Regions from separate parts of the Halobacillus naozhouensis genome, predicted to be linked through region 1. Evidence: a T-box and tRNA genes for the amino acid it is inferred to sense, from the RefSeq annotation. Region 1 holds a T-box; the other regions hold tRNA genes.
The links. The T-box of region 1 lies ahead of thrS (threonine--tRNA ligase). A T-box ahead of a tRNA ligase gene usually reads a tRNA of that ligase, here a tRNA-Thr.
Positions count from the first base shown of each region.

Region 1 (2,245 bases):
TCTTTATCTTCCGGATCACGATAAGACAGACGGAACCGGTAATCGTTAATTCCGAAATCACGGTAAACCTCTTGTACGAGGCGAACGACACGTTTAAACTCATCCTTCAACTGATCTGGGCGAGCAAAGATATGAGCATCATTCAAGGTCATCGCTCGAACACGCTGCAAGCCAGCAAGAGCTCCAGACATTTCATGACGGTGCATTGTTCCCAGTTCAGCAATCCGGACGGGAAGGTTACGATAACTGTAAAACTCATTTTTATACACCATCATATGGTGCGGACAGTTCATTGGGCGCAGAACTAAGTCTTCATTGTCCATTTCCAATGTTGGGAACATGTCATCTTGATAGTGATCCCAGTGCCCACTTGTTTTATAAAGGTCTACACTCCCTAGCACAGGTGTGTACACATGGTCATAACCTAAACGTTCTTCTGTATCAACTATATAACGCTCAATGTTACGACGAATTGTCGCCCCTTTCGGTAACCAGAGCGGCAAGCCTTGCCCTACTTTTTGATTGACTGTAAACAGCCCCAGCTCCTTACCTAGTTTACGATGATCGCGCTCTTTTGCTTCCTCTAAAAGATGAAGATATTCTTCAAGTTGTGCTTTTTTCTCAAATGCTGTCCCATAAATTCGCTGCAGCATCTTGTTATCACTGTCCCCACGCCAATAGGCACCAGAGATGTTCAGTAACTTAAATATTTTAATTTTACTCGTTTGAGGAACATGAACTCCACGGCAAAGGTCGAAAAATTCACCTTGTTTATAAATGGTAAGGGTCTCCCCTTCTGGGATATCTTGAATAAGCTCGAGTTTTAAATCATCACCAAGCTCTTTATACTTTTCAATTGCCTCTTCACGAGTAAGTTCAATTCGCTGGATTTCAAGATTCTCATCAACGATACGCTGCATTTCCTTCTCAATTTTCGGCAAATCCTCAGGTGTTAAAGAAACATCGAGGTCAATATCGTAGTAAAAACCACTTTCAATCACAGGACCGACACCAAGCTTGACCTCACCATACAGACGTTTAATAGCTTGTGCCATTAAATGGGCTGTAGAGTGACGCAGAATATCGATTCCTTCTGGATTTTTATAAGTTAAAATTTCCACTGCACCGTCCTGTTCAATGGGACGCCTTAAATCATAATCTTCTCCATCTAATTTAATTGCTAATGATTGTTTCTTAAGCCCTGGCGAAATCGACTGGGCAATCTCTTCTCCAGTAGTTCCTATAGGAAATTCCTTCTTATTACCATCTGGAAACGTAATATGAATTGCTTCTGCCATGTTGCCACTCCTTTTTCATAAAATTAAAAAAACGCTCGCCCCTTCTGCTGCTAAGCAAAAGGGGCGAGCGTGATTACTCGCGGTTCCACCCATCAATTCCCACAAAAAATACTTTGTGGCTCCATTCATCCTTAACGCGGACCAAACGCTGTTTATTACTCATTTCCTTTCACAAACAGAGCTCAGAGGTGGTAAACAGCTAATCCGTCAAGGAAGAGTTTTCAGCCAGTGACTCTTCTCTCTATACAAGCGTCCATTAGAGTTCTTGTCCTCATCAGTGCAGTAAATATATGTAGGTATTATAGCGGTAAACAAGAAAGAAATCAAGCCCAATCGAAAGGAAATTCCGAAAGGGGCTTACAAGACGCTTTTTCTTCAAACAAATTTGTTAGCAAATCAAGCTTCGAATCTCCCAAGTGATCAGAATAAATAATTAGCTCGTCCGGCGCAAAAATAAGGGCTGGGGTAATTCCAAAATTAATAGGTAAATTGGTTAGAAAAGGAGCTGGATATTGATTCAAATAAAGAACGAGTTCGTCCCGACTAACTTTATTTCCCTCATCATGGAAATAATGAAGCTCCTCGTCATGAAATACATGTAATACATGCACCCCCGTGTCCCTATTATTGACACCGCGCCTCCATGAATCAACCATAAGCTGATGCGCCTCTTCCAGCTTATATTCATCTAATATTTTCCCTGTAAAATCCACTAAATCCTCATAGATCTTTTCCAGACAAACAGCACTTAACCAGTCAAAATCGACATAAAAACGACCTGATAACTTGTCATTTACACATGTCTCGATAGCTTGTTCTAAATCAGGGATTACAATTCCTGCCGGAGGTTCCAGTCTGAACTCACTGCTCAATTCTATAATCCGTTTAATCTCCTGCTTTTCTTTATAGTGAAATACATGCTTGAGTACACCCTCTGTCCATGGTGC
Region 1 covers NZ_CP121671.1:2,625,494-2,627,738, forward strand. Annotated here, with positions in the region: gene thrS (threonine--tRNA ligase) at 1-1,298, opposite strand, end outside; T-box leader at 1,355-1,585, opposite strand; gene ytxC (sporulation protein YtxC) at 1,622-2,245, opposite strand, start outside.

Region 2 (2,245 bases), 1.7 Mb from region 1:
AGCGTTGAACCGAAGCCCCAGTAAACGGCGGCCGTAACTATAACGGTCCTAAGGTAGCGAAATTCCTTGTCGGGTAAGTTCCGACCCGCACGAAAGGTGCAACGACTTGGGCACTGTCTCAACGAGAGACCCGGTGAAATTATACTATGCGTGAAGATGCGCATTACCCGCGACAGGACGGAAAGACCCCGTGGAGCTTTACTGTAGCCTGATATTGAATGTTGGTACAGCTTGTACAGGATAGGTGGGAGCCTGAGAAACCGGAGCGCTAGCTTCGGTGGAGGCGCTGGTGGGATACCACCCTGGCTGTACGGACATTCTAACCCAGGACCGTGATCCGGTTCGGAGACAGTGTCAGGTGGGCAGTTTGACTGGGGCGGTCGCCTCCTAAAGAGTAACGGAGGCGCCCAAAGGTTCCCTCAGAATGGTTGGAAATCATTCGCAGAGTGTAAAGGCACAAGGGAGCTTGACTGCGAGACTTACAAGTCGAGCAGGGACGAAAGTCGGGCTTAGTGATCCGGCGGTACCGTATGGAAGGGCCGTCGCTCAACGGATAAAAGCTACCCCGGGGATAACAGGCTTATCTCCCCCAAGAGTCCACATCGACGGGGAGGTTTGGCACCTCGATGTCGGCTCATCGCATCCTGGGGCTGTAGTCGGTCCCAAGGGTTGGGCTGTTCGCCCATTAAAGCGGTACGCGAGCTGGGTTCAGAACGTCGTGAGACAGTTCGGTCCCTATCCGTCGTGGGCGTTGGAAATCTGAAAGGAGCTGTCCTTAGTACGAGAGGACCGGGATGGACACACCGCTGGTGTACCAGTTGTTCCGCCAGGAGCATGGCTGGGTAGCTACGTGTGGACGGGATAAGTGCTGAAAGCATCTAAGCATGAAGCCCCCCTTGAGATGAGATTTCCCCTTACGCCAAGTAAGTAAGATTCCTCAGAGACGATGAGGTCGATAGGTCCGAGGTGGAAGCGTGGTGACACGTGGAGCTGACGGATACTAATCAATCGATGACTTAACTATATCAAAAAGCGGAGACGACCTTTATGGGAGTCAAAGCTAGATTATTAAACGTAAACATGATGTTTGTCTTGCCCCTCTTATCCAGTTTTGAAGGTTTTCAAAAAAAACCTTGAAATTTTCCTTCAAGGATCATATAATATATCTTGTCCTTGAAAATAATAAGGTTTGGTGGTGACGGCGAAGAGGTCACACCTGTTCCCATGCCGAACACAGCAGTTAAGCTCTTCAGCGCCGATGGTAGTCGGGTTGATCCCCGTGAGAGTAGGACACTGCCAAGCCTTATTACATAATCCGGAGGATTAGCTCAGCTGGGAGAGCACTTGCCTTACAAGCAAGGGGTCGCAGGTTCGAGCCCTGCATCCTCCACCATTCATCGCCGGCCTAGCTCAACTGGCAGAGCAACTGATTTGTAATCAGTAGGTTGGGGGTTCAAGTCCTCTGGCCGGCACCATTGATACAACGTTATTTGATTCACTTTTGATCAAGAGCCATTAGCTCAGCTGGTAGAGCATCTGACTTTTAATCAGAGGGTCGGAGGTTCGAGCCCTCCATGGCTCACCATTTTTTAGCGGGTGTGGTGGAATTGGCAGACACGCTAGATTTAGGATCTAGTGCTTCACGGCGTGGGGGTTCAAGTCCCTCCACCCGCATTATACGCGGAAGTAGTTCAGTGGTAGAACACCACCTTGCCAAGGTGGGGGTCGCGGGTTCGAATCCCGTCTTCCGCTCCATTATTACTTAAATGAGAAATCAGAGACCTAGAAAGCTTGTCAAGCCGGGGTGGCGGAATTGGCAGACGCACAGGACTTAAAATCCTGCGGTAGGTTACTACCGTGCCGGTTCGAGTCCGGCCCTCGGCACCATAATAATATATGCGCCCGTAGCTCAATTGGATAGAGCGTCTGACTACGGATCAGAAGGTTAGGGGTTCGACTCCTCTCGGGCGCGCCATTTTTCTTACGGGAAGTAGCTCAGCTTGGTAGAGCACTTGGTTTGGGACCAAGGGGTCGCAGGTTCGAATCCTGTCTTCCCGACCATCTCTAACCAATTTAACGGGGCCTTAGCTCAGCTGGGAGAGCGCCTGCTTTGCACGCAGGAGGTCAGCGGTTCGATCCCGCTAGGCTCCACCATTTTGATCTTTGAAAACTGAACGAACCAACCAGTACGTCAACACATTCTTTCTATTATATAGAGGGAATACAAACAAGCACATTCGGTGTG
Region 2 covers NZ_CP121671.1:114,309-116,553, forward strand. Annotated here, with positions in the region: rRNA gene P9989_RS00630 (23S ribosomal RNA) at 1-1,024, shown strand, start outside; rRNA gene rrf (5S ribosomal RNA) at 1,189-1,302, shown strand; tRNA gene P9989_RS00640 (tRNA-Val) at 1,318-1,393, shown strand; tRNA gene P9989_RS00645 (tRNA-Thr) at 1,400-1,475, shown strand; tRNA gene P9989_RS00650 (tRNA-Lys) at 1,510-1,585, shown strand; tRNA gene P9989_RS00655 (tRNA-Leu) at 1,593-1,674, shown strand; tRNA gene P9989_RS00660 (tRNA-Gly) at 1,681-1,755, shown strand; tRNA gene P9989_RS00665 (tRNA-Leu) at 1,799-1,887, shown strand; tRNA gene P9989_RS00670 (tRNA-Arg) at 1,899-1,975, shown strand; tRNA gene P9989_RS00675 (tRNA-Pro) at 1,985-2,061, shown strand; tRNA gene P9989_RS00680 (tRNA-Ala) at 2,079-2,154, shown strand.
Region 2: it has a tRNA-Thr gene. The T-box ahead of thrS (threonine--tRNA ligase) is inferred to sense a tRNA for this amino acid. The anticodon was not compared.

Region 3 (2,245 bases), 1.8 Mb from region 1:
TGGAAATCATTCGCAGAGTGTAAAGGCACAAGGGAGCTTGACTGCGAGACTTACAAGTCGAGCAGGGACGAAAGTCGGGCTTAGTGATCCGGCGGTACCGTATGGAAGGGCCGTCGCTCAACGGATAAAAGCTACCCCGGGGATAACAGGCTTATCTCCCCCAAGAGTCCACATCGACGGGGAGGTTTGGCACCTCGATGTCGGCTCATCGCATCCTGGGGCTGTAGTCGGTCCCAAGGGTTGGGCTGTTCGCCCATTAAAGCGGTACGCGAGCTGGGTTCAGAACGTCGTGAGACAGTTCGGTCCCTATCCGTCGTGGGCGTTGGAAATCTGAAAGGAGCTGTCCTTAGTACGAGAGGACCGGGATGGACACACCGCTGGTGTACCAGTTGTTCCGCCAGGAGCATGGCTGGGTAGCTACGTGTGGACGGGATAAGTGCTGAAAGCATCTAAGCATGAAGCCCCCCTTGAGATGAGATTTCCCCTTACGCCAAGTAAGTAAGATTCCTCAGAGACGATGAGGTCGATAGGTCCGAGGTGGAAGCGTGGTGACACGTGGAGCTGACGGATACTAATCAATCGATGACTTAACTATATCAAAAAGCGGAGACGACCTTTATGGGAGTCAAAGCTAGATTATGAAACGTAAACATGATGTTTGTCTTGCCCCTCTTATCCAGTTTTGAAGGTTCACCCTTCCTAACAGAATGATGTGGTGGCGACAGCGAAGAGGTCACACCTGTTCCCATGCCGAACACAGCAGTTAAGCTCTTCAGCGCCGATGGTAGTCGGGTTGATCCCCGTGAGAGTAGGACGCGGCCACGTCATATCTTTATATTTATTCCACCGTAGCTCAGTGGTAGAGCAATCGGCTGTTAACCGATCGGTCGTAGGTTCGAATCCTACCGGTGGAGCCACTTGCTTCCATAGCTCAGTGGTAGAGCACTTCCATGGTAAGGAAGGGGTCGCCGGTTCAAGTCCGGCTGGAAGCTCTGAAGAAGTATGTAATGGCCCGTTGGTCAAGTGGTTAAGACACCGCCCTTTCACGGCGGTAACACGGGTTCGAATCCCGTACGGGTCACCACTGATTTTCACTTTTATGAACCTTGGAGGATTAGCTCAGCTGGGAGAGCACTTGCCTTACAAGCAAGGGGTCGCAGGTTCGAGCCCTGCATCCTCCACCATTCATCGCCGGCCTAGCTCAACTGGCAGAGCAACTGATTTGTAATCAGTAGGTTGGGGGTTCAAGTCCTCTGGCCGGCACCATTAACACTTGTATAACAATGGAGGGATAGCGAAGTTGGCCAAACGCGGCGGACTGTAAATCCGCTCCCATCGGGTTCGCAGGTTCGAGTCCTGCTCCCTCCACCATTTACTTTTTTAACTTTTAACGTATAAGATGTGTTAAACAGTACATACTAATTTTTGTAATGTTGGGCCATAGCCAAGCGGTAAGGCAACGGTTTTTGGTACCGTCATGCGCTGGTTCGAATCCAGCTGGCCCAGCCATTTTATCTCAATAGGGAAACAAGGCCTTTTTTATTTGCAGTAAATACATAAACGTCCTGTTACCGATTCATTAGTGAACAAGCATTACTTACAAACGCACGAGAAACACTCTTAATTACGAGCCATTAGCTCAGTTGGTAGAGCAAGCCAACTGCTTGTGTTACTTCCTTGCAGGCTTGCGAGGAGTGCAGCTTCACTGTTTATACTTGCAACACGACGAGCATCACCTAAAAAAGTACGAGAAACACTCTTAATTACGAGCCATTAGCTCAGTTGGTAGAGCATCTGACTTTTAATCAGAGGGTCGGAGGTTCGAGCCCTCCATGGCTCATCCCGAGAGACGGATATTGTATAGGCAATTCCGTCTTTCATTAATATAGGGGCCTTAGCTCAGCTGGGAGAGCGCCTGCTTTGCACGCAGGAGGTCAGCGGTTCGATCCCGCTAGGCTCCACCAATACATATAAGGTCAAGCTGATATCATGATAGATATCAGCTTTTTTTGATAGGACATATCTGAAAATTCCTTTCATAGAGGAGAGAAAACTAGTGAAAGCTATCTTTGTTGATCGTGATGGAACTATGGGTGGTTCGGATAGAATTGAGTATCCAGGTGAATTTCAGTTGTACCCGGGGGTCCAAGCCAAGTTTCGTGAGGTGCAGGAGAACGGTACAAAGTTATTCTCCTTTACAAACCAGCCTGGAATTGCTGAAGGGGAAGCAACAATGGAAAACTTC
Region 3 covers NZ_CP121671.1:192,397-194,641, forward strand. Annotated here, with positions in the region: rRNA gene P9989_RS01120 (23S ribosomal RNA) at 1-595, shown strand, start outside; rRNA gene rrf (5S ribosomal RNA) at 712-825, shown strand; tRNA gene P9989_RS01130 (tRNA-Asn) at 843-917, shown strand; tRNA gene P9989_RS01135 (tRNA-Thr) at 921-992, shown strand; tRNA gene P9989_RS01140 (tRNA-Glu) at 1,010-1,084, shown strand; tRNA gene P9989_RS01145 (tRNA-Val) at 1,109-1,184, shown strand; tRNA gene P9989_RS01150 (tRNA-Thr) at 1,191-1,266, shown strand; tRNA gene P9989_RS01155 (tRNA-Tyr) at 1,286-1,371, shown strand; tRNA gene P9989_RS01160 (tRNA-Gln) at 1,435-1,509, shown strand; tRNA gene P9989_RS01165 (tRNA-Lys) at 1,768-1,840, shown strand; tRNA gene P9989_RS01170 (tRNA-Ala) at 1,889-1,964, shown strand; gene P9989_RS01175 (HAD-IIIA family hydrolase) at 2,057-2,245, shown strand, end outside.
Region 3: it has a tRNA-Thr gene. The T-box ahead of thrS (threonine--tRNA ligase) is inferred to sense a tRNA for this amino acid. The anticodon was not compared.